DNA from 3 places in the Paenibacillus sp. NPDC058177 genome. Region 3 is predicted to be linked to each of the others. Evidence: riboswitches for the same ligand, from Rfam matches in the RefSeq annotation. Region 3 holds a riboswitch; each other region holds the start of a gene.

Region 1 (5,520 bases), on a different contig from region 3:
TATCACCTGATGCTGTCGTATGTCAGGATTAAAATGAAATACTGCTTCCCATACTGTCGATAGTTTAATATCCGCAGCACCTACTGAGATCGAGAGCGCCAGTCCGAACAGAATACCTCCCAGACCAATGATCAGAATGAGGATAGCCGCTGCCGGTCGCGAAGTAATCGGAAGATCAGGAGCCCTTAACTTGGTGCTATTTATCTAATCTGAATCCTGGGATGAAACCATTCAATAACTTGTCTCCTTATTGAGTAATAACAAGAATCATTCTCATTATCGCAAATATATGAAATATGTACAATATCCCGATGAGGACATCTACAAAAATTGCGGTGGATCATATGAAAAACTTATTATTTAACGAGAAACTTCAATACATCGTCAATGGTTTTGGAATCTGCAGTAGCTCCGCTATACAACCAGGTGCTGTTGGAACTCAGCTCATAGACATGTCCCGCTTTGACTGCAGGGATACTTTTCCAGGTCGCGCTATTCAAAATTTCCGAATTGTCCGATTTGTCACTGTTCACCAGGAAGATATGATCAGCTTTCAGTTCAGAGAGCTTCTCCAAAGAGATCGGATTCCACGTCGCTCTCTGATCTGCCGGAATTTCCGTCACCAGGTTTGGTGAAGCAAGTCCCAGATCCTTATACAACACTTCCCCACTGGCACGTGTCTCATCTACTAGGTAGAAATTCTTTTGCACCAGCCACAAAGCAGCAGCTGACTGTCCGCCGGCAACACTGGCAAGCTTCTCTTTAGCTTCTGCGGCTTTCTGATCATAATCTTTGATCGCTTGCGCGGCTTCTGCACCCTTGCCGAGCAAATCACCAATAGTCGTCAAGGCTTTGCGCCAGTCTTTGTTCACGGCATCGCCAAGCACATACGTAGGTGCGATTTTGTTATATTGATCATACAGGCCGTTCTGAACCGCAGATTCCGAATCCACGATGATAAGATCCGGCGCAAAGCTAGTCACCGCTTCAAGCGGAAGATCATAGCTGATTGTCGGAACCTCTTTTAATTCTGGAGACAGATACTCCTGTATTCCGTTTGGAACCGACCACTGTGCTACAGGTGTAACTCCTAGTGTAACGAGGTGATCTTCAAGATAGGAAGCAAGCACACGCTGCGGATTGGCTGGAATGCTGACCTGATGACCCATAGCATCTGTTACCGTCTTCGCTTCCCCTTGATTCGGAGCTGCAGTAGCTTGAGCAGAAGGAGCAGCCGTTGATCCAGCAGCGCTATTAGCCGCGTTCCCGGCATTGTTATTGCCACAAGCAGACAAGATCACCATGAGGGCCGCTAGACCCGCCATCGCCAGCTTTGTACTGCCTGATATATTTCTTTTTAATGCAAACATTCAAAATCCCCCTTGTATCTGCTTCCATTCCTATTCTATATAAGACGAACTTAAGATCCGAACGTAAGGCTCGGTCGTCACTTCGGTGGAATGTTTGGACTTCCGGCCGCTGTTGTCTCCAGATTTCATCTGAATAACCGCTTTTGCGGTTGAAATCCGGACACCAGCTTAGGCTTCCGATGCGAGCTTTCCTTCGGAAAGCTTTTAGGCGAGCGCTTTCGCTCCTACAGTTCCAACCTTCCCCCTTCGTTCCTTCTCGCTTTTTGTTACTTTCTTTTGTTCGGCTTATATAGATCATTACCTCTTATCTTAACTCTTTTAAATGATATTGATTCTCATTATCTATGTCAACATAAATATTAAAAATTCTACAGGGTTCGCGCCTGTTTGACACAAACAAAACGAATGGAAATAAAAAAAGAAGCCGCATCGCGGCTTCTCTTCAATGTACAGCTACTCCACAGCTATTTATTCAAATGATAAGGCACTGTGGCGACCACGACATCCTTCTGGTTCATTAGGTAGGAACGAATCAAGAAACTGGTCTGGTTGTGCAATAGAGCCTGCCACCAATGCTTCGTAATAAATTGCGGAATCAGGATCGTAATGTGATCTGTCGAAGCGGTCTTCCACTCCACCGTATCGATGAACTTAAGCAGCGGGCGGAGAATGCTGCGGTACCGGGAGCGCAGGACAATAAGCCGTACACCCGGATTCCATTCTTCCCACTTCTGCTCCATCCGGTGAATCTCCTCTTCATCAAAACCGACGTACACTGCAACCACGTTATCTGTTAACGACTTGGCGTAACTAAGCGAATGCAGAACGGCGCGAGTAACGCCAGCTACAGGCACAACCACGGTGCTTCCTTTAATAACTGGTTTATCTTTGTCAAGGCAGATACGAAGCTGATCCGCTGTATTCATGTAGTGACCATGTATGCGGTAGAACACGAACATTACGATTGGCAGGAAGAGAAAGGCCATCCACACACTGGAGAATTTGGTGATGATGAAAATCAAGGTAATCGTTAATGTCGTCAGCATGCCGATTGTATTGACAGCAAATTTACTTTTCCAGCCAGCCGGCTTCAATTTGTACCAGCGAACCATCATGCCCAGCTGAGACAATGTAAACGGAATGAACACACCGACAGCATACAGTGGAATCAGACCTTCTGTATTCCCGTGAAATGCGGCTACCAGTAGTGCAGACATCACACCGAGGAAAATAATCCCGTTCGAGAAACCGAGCCGGTCTCCACGAACCATGAACGCATGCGGCATGTATTTGTCTTTGGCAAACATACAGGCGAGCAGCGGGAACGCTGAGTAAGCGGTATTGGCTGCCAGGAACAGAATGACAGCGGTAATCCCTTGAATGAAGAAATACAGCACGCCGCGTCCAAAGGTGGATTCAGTGATCTGGGATACGACGGTAGCTTTCTCGTCGGGCACAATGCCATACCAGTAAGCCAGGACGGTTATACCTGTGAACATAATCCCTAGAATGAGGCCCATGGCCATTAGGGTTTTTGCCGCGTTTTTCTCAGCAGGCGCTTTAAAGTTCGGAATAGCATTGGATACAGCCTCAACCCCGGTCAAAGCCGAACAGCCAGAGCTAAAGGCCTTCAGGAGCAGGAACAAGCTAACATTGGATACGGCAGTCCCGATCTCGGGAACATGGGCATGCGCACCGCCCGTAGCATATTTTATAACCCCTGAAATAATCAAGACAAAAATGGAAATAACAAACAGGTATACAGGAACAGCAATGAAAGATGCGGATTCTGTTACACCGCGTAGATTAAGTATCGTTAGGATGATAATTACGGTAACTGCAATAAGAACGGTATGACCATGCAAGCTTGGAAAAGCCGATGTGATCGCATCTGTCCCTGCTGACGCACTTACGGCAACCGTCAAAATGTAATCCACGAGCAAAGAGCCCCCAGCCAAAAGCCCGGTCGGAACGCCTAGATTGTTCTTAGCTACGATATAAGCACCGCCGCCTTGTGGATAAGCAAAGATCGTCTGCCGGTATGATAAAATCAGAATCGCCAGCAGTCCCAATACGGCAAGTGCAATTGGCAGTGAGTACCAGATCGCAGTGAACCCCGCGGCGACCAGTACAATCAGGATTTGTTCCGTTCCGTAGGCCACAGACGAGAGCGCATCTGAAGACAGAACAGCCAGTGCTTTCACCTTGGATAACTTTTCATGATCGAGTTCGTTGGATTTCATCGGACGCCCGATCAAAAGTCGTTTTACTTTGCTTACCATTGTAGAAACAGTTCCTCTCTTTGTGAGTTGAATCGGTCATACCGTGCGCCGTTTTCACGGGTGGATTTCATAAATGCAGGCACAAAAACAAGCATACGGAAATGATCCGCATGCCTGGGGCATGGTCATTATCCCACTTTTGCTTACGAGGTTAGCTGGCGGATTCGGGCTGTGGTAGCCCTACGGTTCGGCCGTATAGGCCGCTTCCGATTCACCCCTTTGGCATCGTTATGCCAAGATTGGTTCCCCCGTTTTTCCTAGGAAAATTCAGCGCATATTCAACTTCTCACAAGGTCTAATATTAGTCTACAAAGTGCATCCAGTAAAGCGGTGAAAAAAATGAAAAAAGAATGAAAAAACATTCAAAACCCGCAAATTTTATATCGGGAACTGTCCGCTCTTTCATTCTCTTCTATTATCCCTTCGGCCCGTGTTTTTATAACATTTTGACGTTATTTGTGACGAATCAGCAGGGAATATTTTTTGGTTGTACTTGCTTATGCTTCTTCTGTTTCCTGCTCCAGCGGCTTACGGCCGAACCAGAGCAAAACCGTGATCAAGGCAAAGGCGATTAGCGCCATAAAAGGAATCGTGATAAAACCAAAATAATTCAAATAATCTTTGTTGCAAGGAACTCCCACTGTGCAGGGAATAATCTTGCTAAGCGCGGGAATTTTCTGTTCTGCGTAATGATACAGTGAAATGCTTCCCCCGATAATGCTCAGTGGCAGCACATAAGGAATAATGCGCTTGTCTCCCCGGTACGTGGCAATGCCTAGCAGAAATAGCTGGGGATACATAAAAATGCGCTGGAACCAGCAGAGCTTACAGGGCTCATACTTTAGAACCTCACTTAGATAAAGGCTGCCTGCCACGGCCACTACTGACACAAACCAGGCCAGATAAAGAGCGTTACGGCGGCAAAATAGGGAGAATTTACTCATTTCACTTGGCCTCCGCCGCTTTGGCTGCAGTATTCACTTCCGCCGAAATAGCGTCAAAGTTAAACGGCTCTGCGGATTTCACGCCATTAATGAAGATGGTTGGCGTATTATTAACCCCTGCGTCAGAAGCTGTCTTGATGTCACGCTGCAATTCGTCATAATACGTACGTTCCTTGATGTCCTTGCGCAGCAGCTCCAGATCAATGTTCAGCTTCTCCTTCTCAGCTAAGCTAACCAGATAATCCTCAGTCGCCCACTTAGCATTTTCATCGCCTTGATTTGCATATACGGCATCAAAGAACTTCCAGAACTCATCCGCATTCTGATGGTAAATGGACAGGGCAGCAAGTGAAGCTGTTTCGGAATCAGGACCGATAAAGGCCATATTTACAAAATAAAAAGAGGCTTTTCCTGGCTCTACCAGCTCTTTCACGATTTGCGGTTTGATCAATCCCGTGAACTGGGCACAAGCGGGACATTTGAAGTCTCCAAATTCAACAATTTTAACTGGTGCATCCTCTTTACCCAGTCTCGGCAGCTCACTGTAATTGAAGCTCGTTGGTGCTGCAGTTGTGGTGGTGGAGGAAGTATCCTTCGCTGCCATCATAAATAGGACTACAAAAATAATGACTACAAAGACAATTGTACCGATAATAAACATTCTGTTCGTCTGTTTCTGTTTATCTTGCTTGGTGCGGTCTCTCTCCTGCTTGCTCAATTGAGAAGCCGCTGGACTCTTCTTCTTAGGTTTGCTCAAGGATCGGTTCCTTTCTGTCCATTAAGGACGGGCATAGTATAATATTTTAAAATTATATAATTAAAGAACTCACCTTGGCAATCAATACTATTGACTCGAAGGCATGTACAATGGAAAAATAACAACCCAAAAAGGCATAGCGCCGTTAAACGACACCATGCCCTTGT
Region 2 (5,520 bases), on a different contig from region 3:
CAAGTACATCTGGGGCATCTGCTTCCACTGGTACTCCGGAGATCACTTTGAAGCGTTGTCTGCGGTACATGACCGCTTCCCGGATAAGAAACTCTTCTTCAGCGAAGGCTGTCAGGAAGGTGGCGTTCACCTCGGTTCCTGGAAGACAGGCGAGCGTTATGGCCATGACATCATCGGTAACCTGAACAATTGGATGTCTACTTGGACCGACTGGAATATCCTGCTCGACGAGCAAGGTGGTCCTAACCATGTAGGCAACTTCTGCGACGCCCCGATTATTGGCGACACCGTACAGGATGAACTCATCTTCGAGAGCTCCTACTATTACATCGGGCATTTCAGTAAATATATTCGTCCAGGCGCTAAGCGCATTGGAAGCTCCAAGTACACCGATCATCTGGAGACAACAGCGTTCCGCAACCCAGACGGAACCATTGCTGTTGTCGTCATGAACCGGACAGACAATGAGCTGCCGTTCACCCTCCGTTGCCGTGAACAGCTGGCTGAGACCTCCATTCCGGGTCATGCGATCCAGACACTTCTGTTCAAATAAGTGAACAAGAAAACGGGTACCCTCCTTATTATTAGGACGGTACCCGTTTTCCATGTTGCTAGTGGTACAGCAGCCAGGCTACAAGTGGAGCAGTAAAGGAGCCAGCAATAGCGCACACGGTCATCGCGACCGAGCTCATGGACAAGGACTGTTCCCCATATTCCAGCGCCTTAGCCGTTCCCAGTGCATGTGAAGCCGTTCCTAGACCAATTCCAATCCCGATCTCGCTGCGGACTCTGAACAGCTTCAGGATGTATGGGCCGGCAATGGCACCGGTAAATCCGGCAATCATGACAAAGACAGAGGTCAGGGACGACTCCCCTCCCAAGCTGCCAGAGATCTGGATCGCTACCGGCGTCGTGATGGACTTAGGCAGAAGTGAAAGAATATACTGCTTCGGAAACCCCATCAGCAGAGCCAGCAGGATTCCGCTGAACATCCCTACCAGAAGACCACTTAATGTACCTCCCAGAACCGCTGGAAGGTTACGGCGCAACACATGACGCTGGTTATAGAGCGGATATGCTAAAGAGACCACTGCGGGACCCAGCAGCTTGTTAATCCACTGTCCGCCGATCATGTAAGTCTCGTAGGGAATTTCAAAGTACAGCAGCAGGACGACGACCAGGAACGTCGCAGTTAAGGCTGGCATTAGAACAGGGATGCGAAATCTTTTATAGATCAAGGCCATCACCACATATATGCTTACATTGGCAAATACAATTGCAATCGCAGTCAGAATCATCAAGCTTCCTTCCCTTTCTCTTCCGTACCTGGCAGGGCCCTTTGTACATCCATGCTCCATCTGGCAAACCATCTGCTGGAATGCGCCGCCGCACCAATTGTGACTGCCGTACTCAAGACCAGCACTACAATCAGCAGCAGCCCTTTTCCGCTAAACAGACTTAAGTGATCGACAATACCAGCTGTCGCGGGAATAAAAAATAAGGGAAGATACGCCAAGATCGCCGCAGACCCGTGCTCAATCCATCGGACAGGCACAACCCGGCACAGCAGCAGAATAAAAAGAAGCAACAGGCCGATAATACTTCCCGGTATGGGAAGATGCAAAAGCTGCTTCACAGCCTCGCCAGCCAGGGAGAATAAGTACAGCAGTACCACCTGAGCAATAATTCGCACAATCTTCATCAGACAAAAGTCCCTTCACGGAGTAAACTATCCTTATGTTATTGTAAAAAATGGACTCTATCAGACTAACAGAGATTTCATGATTTTTTCAATGTATAATATGAAACTCTGATGTATTTTCACTAAGTGCCGATTTTTGTTATAATCAATTCAATTCGTACTTATGAATTGAGACATAGAAGAAGGGGACGTTTGCATTGTCAAAAATAATCAAGACTTTAACCATTGCCGGTAGTGACTCCAGCGGAGGCGCTGGCATTCAGGCTGACCTGAAAACTTTTGAGGAATATGGAACGTACGGCTTCAGCGCGCTGACCACCATTGTAACAATGGACCCGGACAACGGCTGGCACCATAATGTCTATCCTGTGGATGCGGCTATCGTTGCTGAGCAGCTTAAAACCATTTTCGCTGGCGGTCCAGTTAATGCCATGAAGACCGGTATGCTGGGCAGTGTAGAAATTGTTAAGGTAGCCGAGCAAGCAATCCGTGAGAATCTGCAGGGCAATGTTGTCATTGATCCTGTTATGGTCTGCAAAGGTGAAGACGAGGTGCTGAACCCGGAGAGCGCGCAAGCGATCCGCGATTTGCTGCTGCCTCTAGCCACCGTAGTTACACCTAACTTGTTTGAAGCAGGTGTATTGTCCGGTCTCGGCAAACTCACTACTATCGAAGATATGAAAGAAGCTGCACGATTGATCCACGGACTGGGTGCCCGCAATGTTGTTGTTAAGGGCGGTAAGGCACTGGATGGCTCCAAAGCAATCGACGTCTTCTTTAACGGTACAGACTACACCGTCTTCGAAGCGGATAAAATCGAACCGGCACACAACCACGGCGCAGGCTGCACCTTTGCGGCTGCGATTACCGGTGGACTTGCGAACGGCCTGACCGTAGACGAAGCGGTTGCCAAAGCGAAAGACTTCGTCTCTGCAGCCATCCGCAACGGCTTCGCGTTCAACCAGTACGTAGGACCGGTCTTCCACGGCGGACACCGCCTGGAACAATAGGTCTCGCCCATCTGGCGAACAATCTTGTCATACAAAAGAGCAGAGCCGATATCCTCGGCTCTGCTCTTTTTATACGGCTATAGTAAGCTGCTCAGCAGCTTTCAACTTGTTAACGAGAGTAGACACCCTATTTGCCTAAATGCGCCCTACAGGCTATTTTCCTCAGGCTACCGTTCCCTCAGTTCTCCCTGACAGTCGTTTCAGCATCTTCACGTTCATTTACGAAGTTAAGATGGCTTCTGCCCCAACCACACATGCTATCCAGTACTACTGCAATCGTTCTACCGTGCTCAGACAGGCTGTATTCCACGCGTGGAGGCATCTCCTGATAAAAGATCCGGTCAATGAGCCCGTCCTCCTCCAGCTCCCGTAGCTGCTTTGTGAGCGTTCCCTGGGACACGTCCGGTATCCTCCGCCGCAGTTCCCCGAACCTCTGCGTCCCGTCCACCAGCAGCATGAACAGGATCAGCGGCTTCCACTTGCCCCCAATAACATCCAAGGTTGCCAGAACGCCTGTCAGTCTGGGCTCCTGCGAATTTCGTTTCATCATCATCACCTCTCCTGTTCTCTCCATCATACCTGTGACGCCCCTCAATTGCACGTCTCTCCTGATAGTACGAATTTTCGTACCGGGTACGAATAAAGTGCGTACTGTGCAGCGCCGTTATTTTACCCAATAATAGAATGGAAACCAACAAACGAATAAAGGAGAACAACCTATCATGTCAACTCTTACTCTACAAAATCAGCGGGTCGTTATTATAGGAGGAAGCTCCGGGATTGGATTGGCAACAGCCAAACAAGCGGTGGAACAAGGTGCATCCGTCGTTCTGGCAGGTCGGTCCTTGGACAAACTGGAACTAGCAAAGGAAAGACTGGGCGAAGACTCCGTAGAAATATATACTTTGGACAACAAGGATGAGGAACAGCTGAAATCCTTTTTCGAGCAAATTGGGCCATTCGATCATCTGTTCACGCCTGGCGCCAGCTATGTCAGAGGGCCGATTACGTCAAGTGCGGAGGTTGCCCGCAGCTGCTTTGACGCTAAATTCTGGCCGCAATACAATGCTGTAAAATATGCTGCCCCGCAGATGCGCCCCAATGGCTCGGTCGTACTGATGTCTGGTGCCTTTGGGCAAAGACCGCTCACAGATGGCGCTTCCTACGCTGCCTGCAATGGAGCCATCGAAAGTCTAGGTAAAGCGCTGGCGGTGGAGCTGGCTCCTATTCGGGTCAATGTCATTTCCCCGGGAACGATTCACACAGAATTTAACTGGGAAGGCGCCGAACAAGCGGTTCGGGACGAATCCTATAACGCCTATGCCAAAATCAACCTGCTCGGCCGGATCGGCACAGCCGCAGAAGCCGCACATACTGTTGTATACCTGATGACGAACGGATATACCACCGGCAGCACCCTGTTCCCGGACGGCGGCTATATTTTACGCTAATCTCTTAGCATACTCTAAAAACAAAAGGTGCCCCGGACAGCCAGAAAGCTGGCTAATTCGGGACACCTTCTATGTATTTTCTGAATTATTTCTGTCCAGTCATGGCCAGATAGCTTGTCTCACTCACGACACGGCGTGCGGTAACATAACGATCAGCATAATACGATTCCGACAATTTACTGATGCGAACGCCCTTGCTGCTGGAGGAATGAGCGAACTCACCATCACCGATATAAATACCTGCATGAGAAATTCCGTTACCAAGGGTATTGAAAAATACTAAATCTCCGACACGAAGATCTTCTTTAGCGACAGCTGTACCCGCTTTAGCTTGGGACTGCGAGGTGCGCGGAAGATCTCCCGCATTGAACTTGTTGAATATGTATAGAATAAATCCGGAACAGTCAAAACCCGCTGTTGTTGTGCCTCCCCATACGTAAGGAGTACCAAGGAGTTGGTTCACTTCATTGTCGATCTTAGCGTTAACGTCACTGGCAAATGCGGCTGGTGCTGCAGTTAATAGAATAGCGGCTCCAAGTACAGAAACAATAAACTTCTTCAGACCGTGATTCTCCCTTCAAATGCCTACGGAGTTAGCTGAGGGTTCGGTTAAAGGTTTCCCTATATTCCCTTGCTTTCAGGAATAATTCACCCAGATGTGGTTCCCCCGTTTTCAACGATTGAAATTCGGCAACATTGATTAATATTTTGTAACTATTTGTATAGTAGTATAGATGTCCCCCTCCTGTCAATGCCATTTGATAGATTCACAACTTTATTTGCTCTTACATTCTTTCTACATATTCATAGATTATACTGCTATTTATCGCTTATTTTTCAGGGGATCGACCCTGCTTTTTCTAGCAATTCTTCCTCTATCAGTCCCGCATGTGTACATGAATATGCAGATGAAAAACTGGTAACATTCTTGTAATCACTGCGGATATATCAGCTATTTTGTCACAACTATTTTCATTTCCAGAATCTTATAGGCAGCTATCTCTAGTGTAGGTTATATTTTCGGAATAGCAAAAAGACGCTACAAACACCAAAGAATTGGAGTAGTAGCGTCTTTTATTGGCACATATAATCAATAACAGAAAGTTAGAAATCTTAAATCGCTTTTACAGAGAGTTCGTTCTTTAAAATCGACATTACCAAGGCAGTTGCTTATCTTGGTGATAGAAACCACCTGTTGGACCATCGGCTGGCAGTGTAGCAAACTTAATACTGGTCAGACTTCCTTCTCTTTCATCCAAGGAGGCTTTCTCTCCTCCAAGTCCAGTGCGGACCCAACCCGGGTGAACGGAATTCACCTTGATCGGCGTGTCCTTCAGTTCGTGTGCTAAATGAACAG
Region 3 (5,520 bases):
GAATAATTTAATTTTAGCTAATAATCCGGCGATTGCAAACATATACATCCCGTAGATGCTTGTCAACGGGAGGGAATCACAGTATGAAGCCACCGACATTTCGAACCAAAATCAGCATTCTGGCTCTGGCCGCCCTAACGCTGCTGGGCGGGAGCTTGTGGAGCTACCCAGGTGCAAGCCCTGCCTTGGCAGGCATGTCTGCCCAAAAAGCGGCCAAGTCCCCCGCTGTCTCGCCCGGAAAGGGCAACGCGCAGCAGGCATTCCCGGAGAGCGCACCCGTTCCCGTGTCCGAGGCGCTGAGTCAAAGAGTCGCCGAGTACCATATCGACGTGAAGCTTGACCCGGAGACAGCCACATTAAAAGGCGCAGAGACAGTAACTTGGAACCATCCCGGCCGTAAGCCGGTAAGCGATCTTTATTTTCATCTCTATCCCAATGCCTTTGAATCCCGCAATACGACTTTTATGAAAGAATCCGGCGGTGAGCTGCGAAGTGACAAGATGCCCGACAATGGGTTCGGCAGCATGATCCTGACGGATGTGCGAACCTCAGAAGGCACTTCTCTCATCCAGAGAGTGCAGTATGTTCAACCCGATGACGGAAATATCAATGACCGCACATTGGTGAAGTTACATCTGCCTGAACCCGTAAACGGCGGGGAAAGTGTAACCCTCAAGCTGCAATTTGAGGTCAAGCTACCCAAAGTATTCGCCCGGATGGGGATCGCGGGAAACTTCGTTATGGCCGGACAATGGTTTCCCAAGATTAGCGTCTATGAACCCGCCGGAACCCGCGGAGTAACCCAGGAAGGCTGGAATCTGCATCAGTACCACGGGACATCAGAATTCTACAGCGATTTTGGCATATACAATGTGACGATAGCTGTGCCTCCTGAGTATACCGTGGCTGCCACCGGATTCCCGGTGAAGACCGCTAAACTAAAGCAGAATCAGAAAATTTATCAATTCTACGCTGACGACGTCCATGATTTTGCCTGGGCTGCCTCTCCTGATTTTGTGGTCACCGAAGAGGCCTTCTCCACGCCGGAAGTTCCTGGTGTGCGAATCAAGCTATACCTGGACCCGCTGCATAAAGACCTCAAGGAGCGTTATTTCCAAGCTACGAAGGCTGCCCTAAGCGCATTTAGTAAATGGTACGGGCCGTATCCTTATTCCACACTCTCAATAGTGGTTCCGCCCAAGGATGCCAACGGGGCTGGAGGAATGGAATACCCCACATTGATTACAGCCTTCGGTGCATCCGAGTCTTCTCCAGACACCTCATTGGAACGAACGGTGGTTCACGAAATAGGCCATCAATATTTCTATGGTATGTTAGCCAGCAACGAATTTGAGGAAGCCTGGTTGGATGAGAGCTTCACCTCCTATGCCGAAGACCGTCTAATGGAGCAAGAATACGGTGTGATGGCCAATCTGCCCATTCAAGCCAGCCTGGTGACCTCTCCTCAGGCCCTCACACTGGAAACCTGGAAATATAGCGGAGCAAATGCTTATACCCAGAATGTTTACCTCCGTGGCAAATTGGTGCTGAAAGACATCGAACGGCAGGTCGGCACTAAAACTATGGATACCATCCTGTCCACCTATGCGAATAAATACCGGTTCCGCCATCCCTCTACCCGTGATTTTCAGAAGGTCGTAGAGAACGTGACCAAGAAATCATGGCAGAACTATTTCGATCTTTATATCTATGACGGCGGAGCTCCTGATTTCTCGATCGACGATATCCAGATGCGTACCAAAGAAAATGCCGGCACCGGCCAAGGCTACGAATCCATCGTAAAGGTCAGCAACAGAGGTAGCCACTACGCGAATGTCCCCATTAAATTCACCTTCTCTGATGGCCACACCGTGGAGCGAGTCTGGAATGGGGACAACAAGAATACAGCGTTCCAGCTGATCTCCAGCTCCCCGCTATTGTCGGCAGAGATCGATCCCCAGCACACCCTTCTGCTGGAGAACAAACATATCAACAATTTCAGGCTGGCGGAGATCAAGCCGGATACCCTCTCCCGCTGGACGCTAACCTTGTCGAAACTGCTTGAAACTGTGCTTGGAACTCTGGTCTGGTGAGGTGGATGAGCTTGAAAACATCAATTATTCGCGGCTGGCAAAGTTTGAAGGAGCAAACTTATATTCTGATACTGCTATTCATCTACCGGCTACTCTGGGGCTATTTTATGTATGGTTTCGTACGGGAGGCCGTAGTATCAGTCCTACTGCGGTATCCCGACCACAACGCGGGGGGCAGCGGTATGGCCAGGCTGCTGTTCTACATCGAGGGTCAGCATAGTCTTACCTCCGACCCTGACGTACAGCGCTGGCTATGCCTGCTGTTAGGGTTAACCTTGCTGCGACTGCTCATTTCCCCGTTCATTCGGGCGGGCCTGCTTCATGAGCTGCATCAGGAGCGCTCAGGAGAACGCGGTCTGTTCTTTTTCCCCGGCATGAAAAAGCATGGTCTGTCCGTGCTGATCTTCAGCCTGGTAGAGTGGCTACTCGCCCTCCTGCCCGTTTACTGGTTCGCACCCAAGATATATGCACTGCTGCTGTCGTCTTTAATGGACTATAAGCTGCTGCTGAACGGTGTTCCCTATATTCTGGCTTGGTGTGCCTATGTATATGTTATCCGCTTGCTGCTATTGTACATGCAGTTTGGTTATACAGCAGGAACTGGCATGTTCTCCTCCCTGCTAATCGCCCTACGGTGCCTTCTCACCGCGATAGGGGTATCAATCGTGATGGGAGCAGGCAGTCTGCTGCTCTTGGTGATCTACGCCTTGGGGATTATTTACTTCCCTGGCTTGCCTGCACTCCTGATCCGCCAACTCCTTCCGCTCCCGTCCACACTCCTCAAATTGTGGGGCATTGCGGCTCAATATGACTTATGGAGGAGTAAAGCATTTCCACAATAAATCCGCCCCCTCGGGGCATATTAGAAGAGTCACTGTTCCTGGATAACAGGAGCCGCGACTCTTTTTTGTCATCTTCAGCAGAGCGATTTGCAAAATGGTAACGGGTTTGATACAATGGCTTCTGTACTACTAGTAACAACTTTGTAATCTTTTGAAGGTATTTCTTAATATCTACGCTTATGTCATGTATGCAGTTGTCGATACGTCACACTTTAGGTGCATAAAACGCCGAATTCCTTGCACCGGGAAGTGGGGGAACCATATTTTGGGTGAATTGATCTCGTAAGAGAGGGATCATAGGGGACCTTCTACCGAACCCTTAAGCTAACCTCGCAGGCCTTGGAAGGAGTACATCTTTTGAACAGACAGAATTTTAAGAAAATCATTGTTACAGCCACACTAGGTTTGGCACTCGCCATCGGTATCGGAACCAATAGCGCTTCAGCAGACTCCAAAATGGACACGGTTATTACAAAAACCCTCGGAACCTCCTACAAAACTGGAGGAACAAGCACGGCCGGATTTGATTGTTCTGGATTCACTACATATGTATACAAAAGCATCGGCATTTCGTTGCCGCGCACATCCCAATCGCAATATAACGCAGGAACCTCCATCTCTCGCAGTCAAATGCGTCCAGGAGACCTCGTATTCTTCAACACACTCGGCAACGGTGTATCTCATGTCGGTATCTTCGTCGGCAATGGTAAATTTGCTCAATCCTCATCTTCCCGCGGTGTCATTATTAGCTCACTGAGTGAGAAATACTGGGCTGATCGCTACATTGGTGCCAAACGAATCATGAGCACAACTGCTTATAAAGCGGTTGCCTACGACTAAACTAACCTCTAAAATACAATCATTCCATTTAACCTCATACCTATACTGTGCCCGGAGACTTGATTATCATCATAGTCAATTTCCGGGTTTTTCCTATTTTATAGTATACGTATACACCTCTTTGGAATAGATGAATCATATTTTGCGCCAAAAAACTCAATAAATTTTGGAAAATTTAGTTTGTCCTCTATTTTCAACGTTAATAGTGAGAATCCGCTCTTAAAATCCCATTTTTTTGCGCACAAATATGCTATAAATGATTGCCAAGCGACGCTGTGTTTGTTACAATTAGCGCAGTGAGTTTTTAGTAACATTTTTGTAATTATTGAGTCACCTTTTTATAAGGTTTTGTCATGTATTCATATAGCAGTCTAATTCTAATCAACGGTATATGCCGAGTTCCCTAATCATTAGGGAAACGGGGGAACCACTTTGGGTGAATTGACCTCCTGTTTGAAGAGGGGTCATAGGGGACCTTCAACCGAACCCTTAAGCTAACCTCGTAGGCATTGGAAGGGGTTTACACTTTTGAAGAAGAAATTAGCAGCAGCAGTGCTTGGCTTTTCAATGATGCTTACCGCTATTGGAGCAGGGAGCGCTTTCGCCGATTCCAAGATGGATAAGGTGATTGACAAGGCTATCGGCACCAAGTACGTAGCTGGCGGCACGACTACAAGTGGATTTGATTGCTCTGGTTTTACAATGTATGTCTTCAACAAGATGGGTATTGACCTACCACACCAATCCGGTTCCCAATATCAGATGGGCTCCACGGTGTCCCGTGATGAACTTAGAGCGGGCGACCTGGTATTCTTCAATACCAGTGGCAAAGGAATCTCCCATGTTGGCGTTTATGTTGGCGAAGGAAAATTCGCCCATGCTTCATCTTCTCGTGGTGTAACGATCAGCTCGCTGAGTGAAAGCTATTATGTTAGTCGTTATGTGGGTGCTAAACGCGTGATGAGCACGGATGCTTATCAGGCGCTTGCGACGGATGCTCAAGATTTTGACGATGTACAATAATTTATAAGTCATAAGCCAGTCCTTTTCCCGATTTTATCGAAATCTGGAGAAGGGCTTTTTTGTCGTTTCTGTTACTCTTCATTACCCCTCCTGAGATTCACCAAACAACATTTTCCTGACTTTCTGCGCCTGATCTTATGCTTTTTGTATATAATTAAATTATAGAGCTTTATCCTGTGGAAAGGAGGTCTCACGACCCGATGATGCATTTACCTGTTACGTTCCATGTGGTACCCATGGAGACCAGCCATGCCGAAGACATCTGCCAATGGAGCTATGAGCCTCCTTACAATATATATGGCTGGATGCCCTGGCAACAGATGGAGGAGCTCGGCATTGAGTTCGGCGATGCCCAGCTGCGCAGTGAGCAGTATGTGTCTGTGCTGAACGATGAAGGCGATCTCTGCGGCTTCGCACAGCTATTCCCGATGGAGGGTGTGGTGCGTCTGGGGATTGGTATGCGTCCAGAGCTTTGTGGTCACGGAATGGGCCAACACTTTGTCCGTGCCATCGTCCAAGCCGCAGTTCTACGCTACCCTGAGCGGGAAATCGATTTGGAGGTACTAACCTGGAATCAGCGGGCCATTCGGACTTATCAAAAAAGTGGTTTTACGATTACTGACACTTACGAACGAATGACACCCACTGGAAGTAAACCATTTTATTGTATGGTCTATGAGAAATGATGCTTTGTTAAAGGAAGTTTAGAGAAGTATCGCATA

The links. A riboswitch is a leader RNA that binds a small molecule or an ion and turns the genes downstream of it on or off. The one in region 3 is predicted to bind cyclic di-AMP.
Region 1: linked by a shared signal. The riboswitch ahead of ACFVU8_RS04250 (APC family permease) and the one ahead of ACFVU8_RS29605 (C40 family peptidase) in region 3 are both predicted to bind cyclic di-AMP.
Region 2: linked by a shared signal. The riboswitch ahead of ACFVU8_RS09110 (C40 family peptidase) and the one ahead of ACFVU8_RS29605 (C40 family peptidase) in region 3 are both predicted to bind cyclic di-AMP.

Annotation. Positions count from the first base shown of each region.
Region 1 is NZ_JBHVVB010000001.1:898,128-903,647, reverse strand. It holds gene ACFVU8_RS04260 (FecCD family ABC transporter permease) at 1-204, opposite strand, end outside; gene ACFVU8_RS04255 (iron-hydroxamate ABC transporter substrate-binding protein) at 357-1,370, opposite strand; gene ACFVU8_RS04250 (APC family permease) at 1,835-3,652, opposite strand; cyclic di-AMP (ydaO/yuaA leader) riboswitch at 3,778-3,935, opposite strand; gene ACFVU8_RS04245 (disulfide oxidoreductase) at 4,150-4,596, opposite strand; gene ACFVU8_RS04240 (DsbA family protein) at 4,598-5,353, opposite strand.
Region 2 is NZ_JBHVVB010000001.1:1,916,931-1,922,450, forward strand. It holds gene ACFVU8_RS09080 (glycoside hydrolase family 30 protein) at 1-553, shown strand, start outside; gene ACFVU8_RS09085 (LrgB family protein) at 612-1,298, opposite strand; gene ACFVU8_RS09090 (CidA/LrgA family protein) at 1,298-1,702, opposite strand; gene thiD (bifunctional hydroxymethylpyrimidine kinase/phosphomethylpyrimidine kinase) at 1,900-2,712, shown strand; gene ACFVU8_RS09100 (winged helix-turn-helix transcriptional regulator) at 2,891-3,262, opposite strand; gene ACFVU8_RS09105 (SDR family oxidoreductase) at 3,435-4,163, shown strand; gene ACFVU8_RS09110 (C40 family peptidase) at 4,249-4,725, opposite strand; cyclic di-AMP (ydaO/yuaA leader) riboswitch at 4,730-4,866, opposite strand; gene ACFVU8_RS09115 (SDR family oxidoreductase) at 5,318-5,520, opposite strand, start outside.
Region 3 is NZ_JBHVVB010000014.1:23,641-29,160, forward strand. It holds gene ACFVU8_RS29595 (M1 family metallopeptidase) at 84-2,093, shown strand; gene ACFVU8_RS29600 (hypothetical protein) at 2,105-2,935, shown strand; cyclic di-AMP (ydaO/yuaA leader) riboswitch at 3,152-3,289, shown strand; gene ACFVU8_RS29605 (C40 family peptidase) at 3,293-3,775, shown strand; cyclic di-AMP (ydaO/yuaA leader) riboswitch at 4,158-4,299, shown strand; gene ACFVU8_RS29610 (C40 family peptidase) at 4,304-4,798, shown strand; gene ACFVU8_RS29615 (GNAT family N-acetyltransferase) at 4,999-5,484, shown strand.